DNA from 2 places in the Nonomuraea salmonea genome. Region 2 is predicted to be linked to the other one. Evidence: riboswitches for the same ligand, from Rfam matches in the RefSeq annotation. Region 2 holds a riboswitch; the other holds the start of a gene.
What was found. Region 2 has a riboswitch for glycine ahead of gcvT (glycine cleavage system aminomethyltransferase GcvT). Riboswitches for the same ligand answer to the same signal wherever they lie in the genome.
Positions count from the first base shown of each region.

Region 1: it holds a riboswitch for glycine, as region 2 does, so the genes downstream of both, gcvP (aminomethyl-transferring glycine dehydrogenase) here and gcvT (glycine cleavage system aminomethyltransferase GcvT) in region 2, are expected to answer to the same signal.

Region 1 is NZ_JBHMCF010000011.1:51,732-59,422, reverse strand. Features, by position in the region: gene ACFFR3_RS10795 (sugar phosphate nucleotidyltransferase) at 1-604, shown strand, start outside; gene ACFFR3_RS10790 (double zinc ribbon and FHA domain-containing protein) at 872-1,384, shown strand; gene ftsR (transcriptional regulator FtsR) at 1,408-2,034, shown strand; gene ACFFR3_RS10780 (bifunctional nuclease family protein) at 2,163-2,633, shown strand; gene ACFFR3_RS10775 (MerR family transcriptional regulator) at 2,781-3,401, shown strand; glycine riboswitch at 3,596-3,693, shown strand; gene gcvP (aminomethyl-transferring glycine dehydrogenase) at 3,871-6,723, shown strand; gene ACFFR3_RS10765 (tetratricopeptide repeat protein) at 6,839-7,648, shown strand.
Region 2 is NZ_JBHMCF010000003.1:166,544-174,234, forward strand. Features, by position in the region: gene ACFFR3_RS01975 (aldehyde dehydrogenase family protein) at 1-575, shown strand, start outside; gene ACFFR3_RS01980 (3-oxoacyl-ACP reductase) at 582-1,346, shown strand; gene ACFFR3_RS01985 (gamma-glutamyl-gamma-aminobutyrate hydrolase family protein) at 1,360-2,064, shown strand; glycine riboswitch at 2,119-2,216, shown strand; glycine riboswitch at 2,221-2,304, shown strand; gene gcvT (glycine cleavage system aminomethyltransferase GcvT) at 2,347-3,432, shown strand; gene gcvH (glycine cleavage system protein GcvH) at 3,429-3,818, shown strand; gene ACFFR3_RS02000 (L-serine ammonia-lyase) at 3,876-5,252, shown strand; gene ACFFR3_RS02005 (hypothetical protein) at 5,233-5,748, opposite strand; gene ACFFR3_RS02010 (DUF6286 domain-containing protein) at 5,748-6,347, opposite strand; gene ACFFR3_RS02015 (alanine racemase) at 6,485-7,678, shown strand; gene ACFFR3_RS02020 (DUF3618 domain-containing protein) at 7,683-7,691, opposite strand, start outside.

The sequences.
Region 1 (7,691 bases), on a different contig from region 2:
CAGCGAGGAACGCGCCCTGCTCGTCGTGCTCGACCTGGTGGCCGCCGAGCGGCGGGGCGGCCAGGTGGCGCTGCCGGTCACCACCACCAGGGTCGCCGAGCAGGTCTGCCGCTTCCACGGCGTCCAGGTGCGGTGGACCCCCACCGCGCTCGACGCGCTCACCTCCGCCGCCGCGGGGCCCGACATGATCTTCGCCGCCGACGGGCGCGGCGGGTTCGTGGTGCCGGAGTTCAGCCCGGCCATCGACGGGCTGGCCGCGTTCATGCGGCTGCTCGGGCTGGTGGCCCGCACCCGGCTGTCGCTCAGCCAGATCGACGCGCGCATCCCCGAGGTCAGGCTGCTCAGGCGGACGGTGCCCACCCCGTGGGCGGCCAAGGGCGCGGTCATGCGCTCGGTCATCGAGGCGGCCGAGGCCGAGCCCGACGGCCACCGCGTCGACACCACCGACGGCGTGCGCGTGGCGCGCGAGGACGGGAGCTGGGTGCTGGTGCTGCCCGCCGCCGCCGAGCCGGTCACCGACCTGTGGGCCGAGGCGGGCGACATGGACGGTGCCCAGGCCCTGCTCGAACGCTGGGCCCGCGTCGTCGAGCAGGCGGCCGGGTGACGCCCGCACGCAGAGTGATCGGAAAGTGTTCGCCGATGACGTGCCCAGAGAGTGCCGCAAGATCGTAATGTAGAAACGCGCGGCGGCATGGACCACGGGGCGGGGGCGGCGGTAACTTTATCTGCGTCCGAACCACAGTGCAGCGCCCCGCCTTGACCTTTGCCGCTGATCAGCGTAAGTTGCGGCATTCGCAAACGTGAAAAAGCGAAGCGAGGCGCGCCCAGAGCACCGTCGCCGCGTCTTCGCGGTAGGAGGCCGAGCCGATCGATGCCGAGCGTCTACTGCACGCAGTGCGGGCACGCCAACCCCGAGGATGCCCGTTTCTGTTCCCGTTGTGGGTCGCCGCTGACCAGACCCGAGGTCGCCGGGGACACCACCTCGACGATCTCCATAGCGGGAATCGAGGCGTACGAGGCTGAGACCGGTGACATGCTTCTGGCCGAGCGGGCGATCGTCGAGCAGCTCCCGCCCGGCGCGGCGTTGCTCACGGTGACCAGGGGCCCCAATCAGGGGAGCCGTTTCCGGCTGGACAAAGACCTCACCACGACGGGGCGCCATCCCGAGAGCGACATCTTCCTCGACGACATCACGGTCTCGCGCCGCCACGTCGAGTTCTACCGCCACCGCGGCGGCCAGTTCTCCGTGCGCGACGTGGGCAGCCTCAACGGCACCTATGTCAATCGGGAACGCATCGAGGAGGTTCCTTTGCACTCGGGAGACGAGGTGCAGATCGGCAAGTTCCGCCTTCTCTTCCTGATGCGGGGCAACTCCGGCGTATGACTTCTCAGGCGGCACGCTCGCACATGAGCATCGGGGAAGTGCTCGCGCTCCTGCAGGGCGAGTTCCCCGATGTGACGATCTCCAAGATCAGGTTCTTGGAGGGCGAAGGGCTGATCGAGCCCGAGCGCAGCCCGTCCGGCTACCGTAAGTTCACGCACCTGCACGTCGAGCAGCTGCGCTTCATCCTGACCGAGCAGCGCGACCACTACCTGCCGCTGCGCGTGATCAAGGACAAGATGGCCGAGAGCTTCGGCCGCCCGCGCGCGGTGCAGCAGACGCAGGAGGTCAGGCTCAGCCGGGCCGAGCTGCTCGAGGCGGCGGGCATCGACGACGAGACGCTCACCGAGCTGGAGGACTACGGCCTGCTGGTCCCCGTGGCCAGGCGTTACGACGAAGAGGCGCTCAAGGTGGCCCGCACCGTGGGCGCCCTGGCCAGGTTCGGCCTGCACGCCCGTCATCTGCGGGCGGTCAAGGCGGCGGCCGAGCGCGAGGCGGGGCTGGTCGAGCAGACCGTCGCCCCGATACTCAAACGGCGCCGCCCCGGAGCCATCGGCGAGGCCGACGAGGTGGCCCGCGAACTGTCCACTCTCCTGCTCGACCTGCACGCATCCCTTGTGCGCACGGGGGTGCGGTCGGTCCTGGGTCGTTGATACCGGAGCGAGCTGGGAGGCGAGGGCACATTCCAGGCCCCCTGGGTGTTACGTTGAATTGAACCAGTCAGCAGAAGCGATGTTCGAAGAGCTGTGCCGGGTGACCGGTCAGGAATACGGAGCAGCCCGTGTTGCAGATGGAGGTCGTGGGCGTACGAGTTGAAATGCCCACAAATCAGCCGATCGTCTTGCTCAAGGAGGCACACGGGGAGCGGTTCCTTCCTATATGGATCGGCATGACCGAGGCCACGGCCATCGCCCTGGCCCAGGCGGAGGAGCCGCCGCCGCGGCCGCTCACCCATGATCTCTTCCGGGACGTGCTGAGCGCCCTGGGTGTCGGCTTGCGCGCGGTCAACATCGTCGCCCTGCGCGACGGCATCTTCTTCGCCGACCTGGTCTTCTCCAACGGCGTGGAGGTGAGCGCGCGGCCGTCCGACTCGATCGCGCTCGCCCTGCGCACGGGGGCGCGCATCTTCGCCAGCGAAGAGGTCGTCCAGGAGGCCGGGGTGATCATCCCCGACGACCAGGAGGACGAGGTGGAGAAGTTCAGGGAGTTCCTTGACACGATCACTCCCGAGGACTTCGGCAGGGCGGGGTAGGTATTTCAGTGCATTTACGCTTCACGACGCGCCGAGCCGGATCGTTGACTGAGCATGGTCACGGTCCTACGGTGCAAGTGAAACCCGTGGCCGCCTTTTACGAACCCCCAGATCAGGCCACGGGATGAGAGAAAGCCGGAGGTCCGCGTGGCGGTCAGCAGCGGCGAGGGAAAGACGGCCGGCCAGGAAGATCCGGTGCGGCGCGAGAGCGCGCGGCAGCGTGCCGGGGAGCAGGGCCTGCTCTTCGACGAGCAGCCGACGGCGCTGCCGGACGACATCGGATACCGCGGGCCCACGGCCTGCGCCGCGGCCGGCATCACCTACAGGCAGCTCGACTACTGGGCGCGCACGGGCCTGGTGGAGCCCACGATCAGGGCCGCGCACGGCTCGGGCTCGCAGCGGCTCTACAGCTTCCGCGACATCCTGGTGCTCAAGGTCGTCAAGCGGCTCCTCGACACCGGGGTGTCGCTGCAGCAGATCCGTACGGCAGTCCAGCACCTGCGTGACCGCGGGGTCGCCGACCTCGCCCAGATCACGCTCATGAGCGACGGCGTCAGCGTCTACGAGTGCACCTCGGCGGACGAGGTCATAGATCTTCTCCAGGGCGGGCAGGGCGTGTTCGGCATCGCGCTCGGCCGGGTCTGGCGGGAGGTCGAGGGCTCCCTCGCGGAGCTGCCGGGGGAACGCGCGGCGGTCGAGGACACCGTCCCGGCCGACCACCCCGCTGACGAACTGGCCCGCAGGCGGCGCGCCCGCCGCATCGGCTGACCTGATTCCGTTTCTCACGTTCGCGCCGGGTCGCACGCTGCCCAGGGCAGGGCACGCACCGGCGCGAAGCGGCGACGGAGCGTCACCCGCGGTCCGGCCCTCACCGCCGGACCTGCGGCGAAGTGCGCCCGGAACGGCGGGTGCGGTGCACGGCAATCCCGGCTTACCGTAGTAATCTAGGACAGCAAGGCTGACGACCCCGTGCGGGAGAGTCCCCGGTCCTTCCGGTCCGGGGCGCCGAAGGAGCAACCCTCCCCGGAATCTCTCAGGCAACCGGTACCGCTCGGGCGAGGCAACTCTGGAAAGCAGGCGCGCCCGCCAGGCGTGCCTCACCGACGGTGCAAGCCCTGCGCAGGGGTGAAGCTCTCAGGTCGCGGCACACCACGTGGGGCCGCGCTGACAGAGGGGGAGATCCGGCACTCGCCCGCGCCCCGGCGCCGGTCTCCGTAAGCCTCGGGAGGCACACCCCATGACCGATCTGTCAGCTCCGCCGTTCTCGTCCAGGCATATCGGCCCCTCCGAGCCCGAGCAGCAGCGCATGCTCGAGGCCGTGGGCTTCGAGTCCGTCGCCGACCTCGTGGCCGTCGCCGTGCCCGAGTCGATCAGGGTCAAGGACCGGCTCAGGCTGCCCGCCGCCATCGGCGAGGCCGAGGCCATCGCCGAGCTGCGCGCCCTGGCCGGCCGCAACCAGGTGCTCACCTCCATGATCGGCCTGGGCTACTACGACACCGTCACCCCCGCCGTCATCCGCCGCAACCTGCTGGAGAACCCGGGCTGGTACACCGCCTACACGCCGTACCAGCCGGAGATCTCGCAGGGCCGGCTCGAGGCGCTGCTGAACTTCCAGACCGTCGTCTCCGACCTGACCGGCCTGCCCGTTGCCGGCGCGTCCCTGCTGGACGAGGGCACCGCCGCGGCCGAGGCCATGACGCTGGCCCGGCGGGCCGGCAAGAGCAAGAGCGACGTGTTCGTGGTGGACGCCGACGCGCTGCCGCAGACCAAGGCCGTGCTCGCCACCAGGGCGGAGCCGCTCGGCATCACGCTCGTCGAGCACTCGCTGGACGGCGAGCTGCCCGAGTGCTTCGGCGTCCTCGTGCAGTACCCGGGCGCCTCCGGGCGGCTGCGCGACTTCCGCGCCGTGGCCGCCGCCGCGCACGAGGCCGGCGCGCTCGTCGTGGCCGCCGCCGACCTGCTGGCCCTGACGCTGATCACGGCCCCGGGCGAGCTGGGCGCCGACATCGCCGTCGGGTCCTCGCAGCGCTTCGGCGTGCCGTTCGGGTTCGGCGGGCCGCACGCGGCGTACATGTCCGTACGCGAGGGGCTGCAGCGCCAGCTCCCCGGCCGCCTGGTCGGCGTGTCCGTGGACGCCGACGGCGACCCCGCGTACCGGCTGGCCCTGCAGACCCGCGAGCAGCACATCCGCCGCGAGAAGGCCACCAGCAACATCTGCACCGCCCAGGTGCTGCTGGCCGTCATCGCGAGCATGTACGCCGTCTACCACGGCCCCGAGGGCCTGCGCGGCATCGCCCGCCGGGTGCACCGCCACGCCACCGCCCTGGCCGAGAGCCTCAAGGGCGCCGGCGTCGAGGTCGTGCACGGCGAGTTCTTCGACACCGTGCTCGCCCGCGTGCCCGGCAGGGCCGCCGAGGTCGTGGCCGCCGCCGCCGAGCGGGGCGTCAACCTCTGGCAGGTGGACGCCGACCACGTCTCCGTCGCCTGCGACGAGAAGACCGGCGCCGGCGAGCTGGCCGCCGTACGCGCCGCGTTCGGCGTGACCGGCGGCGTGACCGGCGGCGTGACCGGCGGCATGGAGCCCGAGCAGGCCCCCGACGCGCTGCCCGGCACGCTGCTGCGCGAGAGCGACTACCTCACCCACCCGGTCTTCCACCAGCACCGCTCCGAGACCGCGATGCTGCGCTACCTGCGCAGGCTCCAGGACAAGGACATCGCGCTCGACCGGTCGATGATCCCGCTCGGCTCCTGCACGATGAAGCTGAACGCGACCACCGAGATGGAGCCCATCACCTGGCCGGAGTTCGCGGCCGTGCACCCCTACGCCCCCGAGGCGCAGTCCGAGGGCTACCGCGAGCTGATCGGCACGCTGGAGAGCTGGCTGGCCGAGGTGACCGGCTACGACGCCGTCTCCATCCAGCCGAACGCCGGCTCCCAGGGCGAGTTCGCCGGGCTGCTGGCCATCCGCGCCTACCACCGCGCCAACGGCGAGGGCGAGCGCGACGTCTGCCTCATCCCGTCCTCCGCCCACGGCACCAACGCCGCCAGCGCCGTCATGGCCGGCATGCGGGTCGTCGTCGTGGCCTGCGACGACGACGGCAACGTGGACCTGACCGACCTCGACGCCAAGATCGGCAAGCACCGCGACGCGCTGGCCGCGATCATGGTGACGTACCCGTCCACGCACGGCGTGTACGAGGAGTCCATCACCGAGGTCTGCGCCAAGGTGCACGAGGCCGGCGGCCAGGTCTACGTCGACGGCGCCAACCTCAACGCCCTCGTCGGCCTGGCCAAGCCGGGCGAGTTCGGGGCCGACGTGTCCCACCTCAACCTGCACAAGACCTTCTGCATCCCGCACGGCGGCGGCGGCCCCGGCGTCGGGCCCGTCGCGGTCCGCGCCCACCTGGCCCCCTACCTGCCCGGCCACCCGCTGCGCGGCGGCACGCCGGTCGGGCCCGTCTCCGCGGCGCCGTACGGGTCGGCCGGCATCCTGCCCATCTCGTACGCGTACGTCAGGATGATGGGCGCCGAGGGGCTCACCGCCGCCACGCAGCAGGCCATCCTGTCGGCCAACTACCTCGCCCGCCGGCTGGCCCCGCACTACCCGGTTCTCTATACCGGCCGCGGCGGCCTGGTCGCGCACGAGTGCATCATCGACCTGCGGCAGATCACCAAGGAGACCGGCGTCACCGTGGACGACGTGGCCAAGCGCCTCATCGACTACGGTTTCCACGCGCCGACCATGTCGTTCCCCGTGGCCGGCACGCTGATGATCGAGCCCACTGAGAGCGAGGACCTCGCCGAGCTCGACCGGTTCGTGGACGCCATGATCGCCATCCGCGGCGAGATCGCCAAGGTGGCCTCGGGCCACTACGACAAGACCGACAACCCGCTGCGCAACGCGCCGCACACGGCCGAGTCGGTCAGCGCCGACGAGTGGCCGCACCCCTACAGCCGCAGCGAGGCCGCCTACCCGGTGCCGTCGCTGCGCGAGGGCAAGTACTGGGTGCCGGTGCGCCGCATCGACCAGGCCTACGGCGACCGCAACCTGGTGTGCTCCTGCCCGCCGCTGGAGGCGTACGAGGACTGAGCGGCTCCTGGCGGGCGGGGCTCCCACCCGCCCGCCATTCGCAGGGCGTCAAGTGAGCAGACATGATCGCTCGAAGTCGTTAGGCTCAGGGCGACCGTCCCCACAAGGAGCTCCGTTGACGTCCTCAGAGCTGGAGACCTCACCTCTCGACACCGCCCGCCGCCTGGCCGAACGCGGCGACCTCGACGCCGCCGCGGCCATCCTGGGCGAGCTGGCCGGCGACCCCGACGAGCCCGACAGGGCCCAGGCCGCCGTGGGCCTCGCCGTCGTGCTGGAGCAGCGCGGCGACGTCGAGGCCGCCAGGAAGGCCGCCAGGACCGCGCTGGCCACCGGCCACCCCGAATACGCCGCCCAGGCCGCCTGCCATCTCGCCCAGGGGTTCGAGCGCGAGGAGCGCGACGAGCAGGCCAGGGCCGCCTGGCAGGCCGTGCTGGGGGTGGGCACGCCCGCGTACGTGCCGCTCGCCCACCTCGCCCTGGCCCGGCTCGCCGTCCGCGACGGCAACCTGGAGGAGGCCGAGAAGGAGCTGCGCGCGGCCATGGAGGCCGGCATGCAGGCGGGGGACGAGCGGGTCGGTGCGCACGCCGCCCAGCGGCTCGCCGACCTGATGGTCGAGCACGGAGAGCCAGGGGCGGCGGCCGAGGTGCTGCTGGACGCCCTGGAGTTCGCGCCCGAGGACGAGGTGCCGGGGCTGCGGGTGCAGCTCGGCATCGCGCATCTGGAGCTCGCCTGCGCGGAGTTCGCCGAGAGCGTCGAAGGCGGCGCCGACGCCCGGACCGGCGCTCTCGCCATCGAGCTCCTGGCCCGCACCCTGCCGCTACGCGGGCGGGCGGACGACGCCGACCGGGTGTGGACGTACGGGCTGGAACACGAGAACGAGGCCCTCGCCGCCGAAGTCCGCCTCCGCTACCACCGCGACGCCTGATTCCCGCTGAGACCGACTCAGACCCGCGCCGGACGGCCGCGCC
Region 2 (7,691 bases):
GCCAGGACTGCTGCGCCCGCTCCCGCCTGCTCGTCCAGTCGAGCGTGTACGACGAGTTCATGTCCCTGCTCGCCCCCGCCGTGCTGGGCGTCAAGGTGGGCGACCCGCGCGACGATGCCACCGAGATGGGCCCGCTCATCAGCGCCGAGCACCTGGCCCGCGTCGCGAGCTTCGTCGACGGCGACCCCTACGTGCAGGGCTCGTGCCCCGAGGGCAGGGGCTACTGGTTCCCGCCCACCGTGCTGACCCCCGAGGTCACCGACCGGGCGTTCACCGAGGAGATCTTCGGCCCGGTCCTGTCGGTGGCCAGGTTCGAGGACGAGGCCGACGCCGTCCGCATCGCCAACGACACCCCGTACGGGCTGAGCGGCTCCATCTGGACCCGCGACGTGGGGCGGGCGCTGCGGGTGGCCAGGGCCGTCGAGTCGGGGGCGCTGTCGGTCAACTCCCACTCCTCCGTCCGCTACTGGACCCCGTTCGGCGGCTTCAAGCAGTCCGGACTCGGCAGGGAGCTCGGCGCGGATGCCCTTGCGGCGTTCACCGAGGTCAAGAACGTCTTCATCGCAACGGAGTGACACGGGATGCAGCGGTTGCAGGATCGGGTGGCGGTCATCACGGGAGCGGCGGGCGGCATCGGGCTGGCCACGGCCCGCCGGTTCGCCGAGGAGGGCGCCAAGGTCGTCTGCGCGGACGTCGACGAGGCGGCGGGCAAGCAGGCCGCGAGCGAGGTCGGCGGCCTGTTCGTACGGGCCGACGTCACGAACGAGGACGACGTCGTCCGCATGTTCGCCACCGCGTACGAGACGTACGGCAGCGTGGACATCGCCTTCAACAACGCCGGCATCTCGCCGCCCGACGACGACTCGATCCTGGAGACCGGCATCGAGGCCTGGCGCCGCGTCCAGGAGGTGAACCTGACCAGCGTCTATCTCTGCTGCAAGCACGTCATCCCGTACATGCGGCGGCAGGGCAAGGGCTCGATCATCAACACGGCGTCGTTCGTGGCGGTCATGGGGTCGGCGACCTCGCAGATCTCCTACACCGCCTCCAAGGGCGGCGTGCTGGCGATGTCGCGTGAGCTGGGTGTGCAGTTCGCCAGGGAGGGCATCAGAGTGAACGCGCTGTGTCCAGGCCCGGTGAACACGCCCCTGCTCCAGGAGTTGTTCGCCAAGGACCCGGAGCGGGCGCAGCGGCGGCTGGTGCACGTGCCGGTCGGCCGCTTCGCGGAGGCGTCGGAGATCGCGGCGGCGGTGGCGTTCCTCGCCAGCGACGACGCCTCGTTCGTCACGGCCAGCGAGTTCCTGGTGGACGGCGGCATCTCCGGCGCGTACGTCACGCCGCTCTAGAGGGGGGCACGCCATGCGGCGTCCGGTCATCGGCATCACCTGCTACGTCGAGCAGGCCACGTTCACGGTGTGGCGGGACACGCCCGCCGCGCTGCTGCCGTACGCGTACGTGGAGAAGGTGGCGGCGGCCGGCGGGCAGCCGGTCGTGCTGCCGCCGGCCGGTGAGCCCGCCGCGCTCGTGGGCCGGCTGGACGGGCTCGTGCTGGCGGGCGGCGGTGACATCGACCCGGCCAGGTACGCCGCGGCCCCGCACGAGCGCACCGGCTACGTGCGGGAGTTCCGCGACGAGGCGGAGTTCGCGCTGCTGCGCGCGGCGCTCGACGCCGGGCTGCCCTACCTGGGCATCTGCCGGGGGCTCCAGGTGCTGAACGTGGCGCTCGGCGGCAGCCTGCACCAGCACCTGCCGGACGTCGTGGGCCACACCGGCCACTGCCCAGGCCCTGGCCGCTTCGGCGACCTGCCGGTGACGCCCGTCCCCGGCTCGCGCCTGGCGAAGGCGCTGGGCACGGTGCCGCTGCCGGAGCCGCTGCCGGTGCCGCACTACCACCACCAGGGCGTGGACCGGCTCGCGCCCGGCCTGTCGGTCACCGCGACGGCGGCGGACGGCACGATCGAGGCGGTGGAGCTGGAGGGCGCCGGGTTCGCGATGGCGGTGCAGTGGCACCCGGAGGTGGCGGAGGATCGGGCGCTCTTCGAGACGCTGGTCGCGGCCTGCTGAACCGCGAACGCGACAACAGCCCCATATCCCCACTAGGCTGGCGGACATCACCGACGAAACCGTGCGGGAGAGTGCCCTGACAGCCGGTCAGGGCCCCTGAAGGAGCAAGCCCTCCCCGCGAACCTCTCAAGGCAAAGGACCGCACGGCTACGGTGTCTCTGGAAAGCAGGCCCTCGCGGCCTCGCCGAAGGTGAAAGTCCGGCAAAAGTCGGGCGAAGCTCTCAGGCACCGATGACAGAGGGGGAGGATGCTGGCATCCACTCCTGTCCTGAGGTGCGTCCAATGTCCCGACCGACACCGCTCCGAGACGTTCACGAGAGCCTCGGCGCCACCCTGACCGACTTCGCCGGCTGGCTCATGCCCCTCCGGTACGGCAGCGAGTCCGCCGAGCACCGGGCCGTCCGCGAGGCGGCCGGTCTGTTCGACCTGTCGCACATGGGCGAGATCTTCCTGACCGGCCCGCAGGCCGCCGAGGCGCTCGACTACGCGCTGGTCGGCCACCTGTCGGCGCTGGCCGTCGGCCGGGCCCGTTACACCATGATCGTGAACGAGCGCGGCGGAGTGCTCGACGACCTCATCGTCTACCGGCTCGGTGACGAGGAGTTCATGGTCGTGGCGAACGCCTCCAACTACGAGAAGGTGGCCCGCGAGCTGCAGGAGCGCGCGAAGGCGTACGACGCGGTGGTCGAGGACCGCTCCGACCGGTACGCGCTGATCGCCGTCCAGGGCCCGCGCGCGCAGGAGATCCTGGCCACGCTCACCGACGCCGACCTGGCCGGGCTCAAGTACTACGCCGGCCTGCCCGGCACGGTGGACGGCCGGCAGGCGCTCATCGCCCGTACCGGTTACACCGGCGAGGACGGCTTCGAGCTGTTCGTCGCGGGCGAGGACGCCGTCCCGCTCTGGGGCGCGCTCATGACGGCCGGCGAGCCGTACGGGCTCAAGCCCGCGGGCCTGTCCAGCCGCGACACGCTCCGCCTCGAGGCCGGCATGCCGCTGTACGGCAACGAGCTCGACGCGGAGCTGACCCCGTTCGACGCGGGGCTGGGCAGGGTGGTGAAATTCGACAAGCCCGGTGACTTCGTCGGCCGGTCTGCGCTCGAGGCGGTCAAGGACGACCAGCCGCGGCGCCGGCTCGTCGGCCTGGTCGCGCGGGGCCGCCGGGTGCCGCGCCACGGTTACCCGGTCACCCGAGACGGCGCCGTCGTCGGCGAGGTCACCAGCGGTGCGCCTTCCCAGAGCCTGGGCAAGCCCATCGCGATGGCCTACGTGGACACCGGCGCCGATTCAGGCCTGGCTGTGGACATCCGGGGCAGCCATGAACCTGTGGACCTGGTTGAGCTGCCCTTTTACAGGAGGAACAAGTGAGCAACATCCCTGACGACCTGAGCTACACCAAGGAGCACGAGTGGGTGCGCGGTGTCGAGGACAGCGTCACCGTGACCGTCGGCATCACGGCCTTCGCCGCCGACTCCCTTGGTGACGTCGTCTACGTGCAGCTCCCCGAGGTCGGCAGCAACGTCGAGCCGGGTGACTCCGTCGGCGAGGTGGAGTCGACCAAGTCGGTGAACGAGATCTACACGCCGGTCGGCGGTGAGGTCGTCGAGGTGAACCAGGCGGTCGTGGACGACCCGAGCCTGGCCAACAGCGACCCGTACGGCGAGGGCTGGATGTTCAAGGTCCGTGTGGAGGGCGACCCCGAGGAGCTGCTCTCGCCTGAGGAGTACACCGCCCTGACCGCGGGCGACTCCTGACCCACCCGCCGGGGCCCGCCGAGCCGGGCCCCGGCCCTTCATGAAGGGCGCACATCAATGGCGATCAGCGTCTTCGACCTCTTCAAGATCGGCATCGGCCCGTCGAGCTCCCACACGGGCGGCCCGATGGCCGCCGCTCACAAGTTCGCCCGCGGCCTGCACCAGGACGGAATGCTCGACCAGGTGTCCCGCGTGGAGGTCATCCTGTACGGCTCGCTCGGCCTGACCGGCAAGGGCCACGGCAGTGACAAGGCCGTCCTGCTGGGCCTGTCGGGCGAAAAGCCGGAGCTGGTCGACGTCGACACCGTGGACGCCCGCATCGCCGCCATGCGCGAGTCGGGCACGGTCCCGCTCTTCGGCACTCATGAGATCCCGTTCGTCGTCGGCGAGCACCTCGTCTTCGAGCGTAAGATCTCGCTGCCCGAGCACCCCAACGGCATGCGCTTCACCGCCTGGGACGCCTCGGGCGAGCGGCTGCGGGAAAAGGTCTACTTCTCCGTCGGCGGCGGCTTCGTGGTGGACGAGCAGGCCACCGGCGCCGACCGCATCAAGCCCGACGACACCGTCCTGCCCTACCCGTTCACCACCGCCGAGGAGCTGCTCAAGCACTGCTCCGCCACCGGCCTGTCGATCTCCGCGCTGATGCTGGAGAACGAGAAGGCGTTCGGCCGCACCGAGGAGGAGATCAGGGGCGGCCTGATGAACCTGTGGCGGGTGATGTCCGAGTGCGTCACGCGCGGCATCGCCAAGGAGGGCGTGCTGCCCGGCGGCCTCAAGGTCAAGCGCCGCGCCAACCAGCTGCACCGCCGCCTGCAGTCCGAGCCGCCGGAGAAGGACCCGTTGCAGGCGATGGACTGGGTGACGCTGTTCGCGCTGGCCGTCAACGAGGAGAACGCGGCGGGCGGCCGGATCGTCACCGCCCCGACCAACGGCGCCGCCGGCATCATCCCGGCCGTGCTGACCTACTACACCCGGTTCGTCCCGCACGCCGACGACGACGGCGTCATCAGGTTCCTGCTGACGGCGGGCGCGGTCGGGGTGCTGTTCAAGGAGAACGCCTCGATCTCCGGCGCCGAGGTGGGCTGCCAGGGCGAGGTGGGCTCGGCCTGCTCGATGGCCTCTGCGGGGCTCACCGAGGCGCTGGGCGGCACGCCCGAGCAGGTGGAGAACGCCGCCGAGATCGGCATCGAGCACAACCTGGGGCTGACCTGCGACCCGATCGGCGGCCTGGTGCAGATCCCGTGCATCGAGCGCAACGCGGTGGCCTCCAACAAGGCGATCACCGCGGCCAGGATCGCGCTGCGCGGCGACGGCAAGCACTTCGTCTCGCTCGACCGGGCCATCAAGACCATGCGCGACACCGGCCGCGACATGCTCGACAAGTACAAGGAGACCTCGCGCGGCGGCCTCGCGGTCAACGTGATCGAGTGCTGACCTGACGCCGTACGTGCAGGCGGACCACGGCGGGGCACTCGTCGTCGCGGACCTCGCGCCGGATCCGCCCCACGATGTCCTGGTCCAGCTTGCTCACGATCGCGCCCACGTCGGCGGCGGCCGGGCAGGTCAGGCCGATGCGCAGGCCGTCGGCGGCCACCCGGACCCCTGCCCTGCCGAGCCCGTCCACGCCCTTGAGCCCGACGAACAGCATCGCGGTGCCGGTGCCGTTGTGGGTGCCGCGGCGGCCCCAGCCGAGGCTGAGCAGCAGCCAGCGCAGCGCCAGCAGGGTCAGGAACAGCAGGGCGAAGGCGACGAACCAGAGCGGCCACGGCTCCTCGGCCAGCGTCTTCCTGGCGGCGGCCGGCAGCACCTTGGCGCCCGGCGGCAGGTCGAAGAAGCGGTCCTGGCCGCGCAGCCACGCGTACCCGCCGAGGGCCAGGAGGATCGCCCCGACGACGGCGAGGCCCACCCGGTTGCCCGCGTACTGGCGCATCAGGCGGCCCTCCTGCGCAGACGGACGACGACCTCGCAGGTGCTCAGCGTGCCGACGCCGGCCAGGCGGTCGCCCACGACGGTGCCGACCTGCCTGAGCATCTGCCCCGAGCTCTCCCCGCTGGTCATGACCGTGACCTCGATCGTGCGGCGGCGCAGCCTGACGCTCGCCCGCTCCACGCCGGCCACCTGCTGGGCGGCGGCGCGCAGGGTGCGGCGCAGGCCCGCGCGGGTGATGCCGATGACGATGAGCGGGTCGTCGGTCTCCACCGGCACCAGCCGGGTACGTCCCGGCATGATCGCGAGCAGCAGCATGAGCGTGCCCGCTCCGGCCAGGCCCATCGCCACGATCTCCAGCTCCGGCCAGGTGCTCCGGCTCGCCAGCTCGATCAGCTCGTTGACCGGCACCCAGCCGAGCGGCCTGCCGAGCAGCGCGGCGACCACCTCGGCCGCGGTCGCCCCCAGGCCGGCGGCCAGCGTGAGCGCCACGAGGGCGCCGGGAACGGTACGCGCCGGCCGCAGCGCCCTGGTCGCCCGGCGCAGCCCGGTGTTCCGCGGGGCGACGACGGCACCGGGCAGGAGCTGCTGAAGCGTGGTCATCACACCGACAGACGTACATGCAGGGCGCCGGGGCGGTACCGCGCCCTCGCCGCCGGTTTGCCCGAACATTACGGGGACCGCAACTAACACGAACAAGCCTCATGTTCATTTGCCCGATATGCGGATACGCTGCCGGTATGGATGATCGGCAGCGGTACGACCGGGCCACCGCCGCCCTCGAACCGCCGTTCGCGCTGCTCGACCTCGCCGCCCTGCGGGCCAACGCCGCCGGCCTCGTACGCCGCGCCGCCGGCAAGCCCATCAGGGTGGCCACCAAGTCCGTACGCAGCCGGGCACTCCTCGACCGCGTCCTCGCCATGGACGGCTTCCGCGGCCTCATGGCCTTCACCCTGCCCGAGGCGCTCTGGCTCGCCGGGCACGGCCACACCGACATCCTCGTCGCCTACCCCACCGCCGACCGGCACGCCCTGGCCGCACTCGCGGGAGACGCGCGGGCCGCAGAACGGATCACGGTCACCGTCGACTCGGCCGCCCACCTCGACTTCGTCGAGGCCGCCGTGGCGGGCGTCCGGCCGCGCGCCGAGATCAGGCTCTGCCTCGACATCGACGCCGGCTACGTCGCCTTCGGCGGCAGGTTCAGGGCCGGCGCGCTGCGCTCCCCCGTCCGCGAGCCCGACCAGGCCGCCGACCTCGCCGCGAGCATCGCCGGACGGCCCGGCCTCCGCCTCGCCGGGCTGCTGGCGTACGAGGCGCAGATCGCCGGCGTCGGCGACGACCCGCCGGGCAACGCCGTCCACACCCGGCTCATCAGGCTCATGCAGGCCCGCTCCGCCAGGGACCTCGTGCTGCGCAGGGGCAGGATCGTCAACGCCGTACGCCAGGTCGCCGACCTCGAGTTCGTCAACGGCGGCGGCACCGGCAGCGTCGAGCGGACCGTCCGCGAGAAGGCCGTCACCGAGGTGGCCGCCGGGTCCGGCCTGTTCCATCCGCGGCTCTTCGACTTCTACCGCGCGTTCACCGGCGTGCCCGCCGCCCTCTTCGCACTCCCCGTCGTACGCCGCCCGGCCAGGGACGTCGTCGCCGTGCTGGGCGGCGGTTACATCGCCTCGGGGTCACCGGCGCCCAGCAGGGCGCCGCAGCCCTACCTACCGGCCGGGCTGCGCTACGCGCCCGACGAAGGCGCGGGCGAGGTGCAGACCCCGCTGCTCGGCCAGGCGGCCGAGGACCTGCGGATCGGCGACCGGGTCTATTTCCGGCACGCCAAGGCGGGCGAGCTGTGCGAGCGCTTCGACACGCTGCATCTGGTCGAGGGCGACGCGCTGGTGGAGTCGGTGCCGACCTACCGGGGCGAGGGGCGTACGTTCCTCTGAGCGGTCAGCGGCG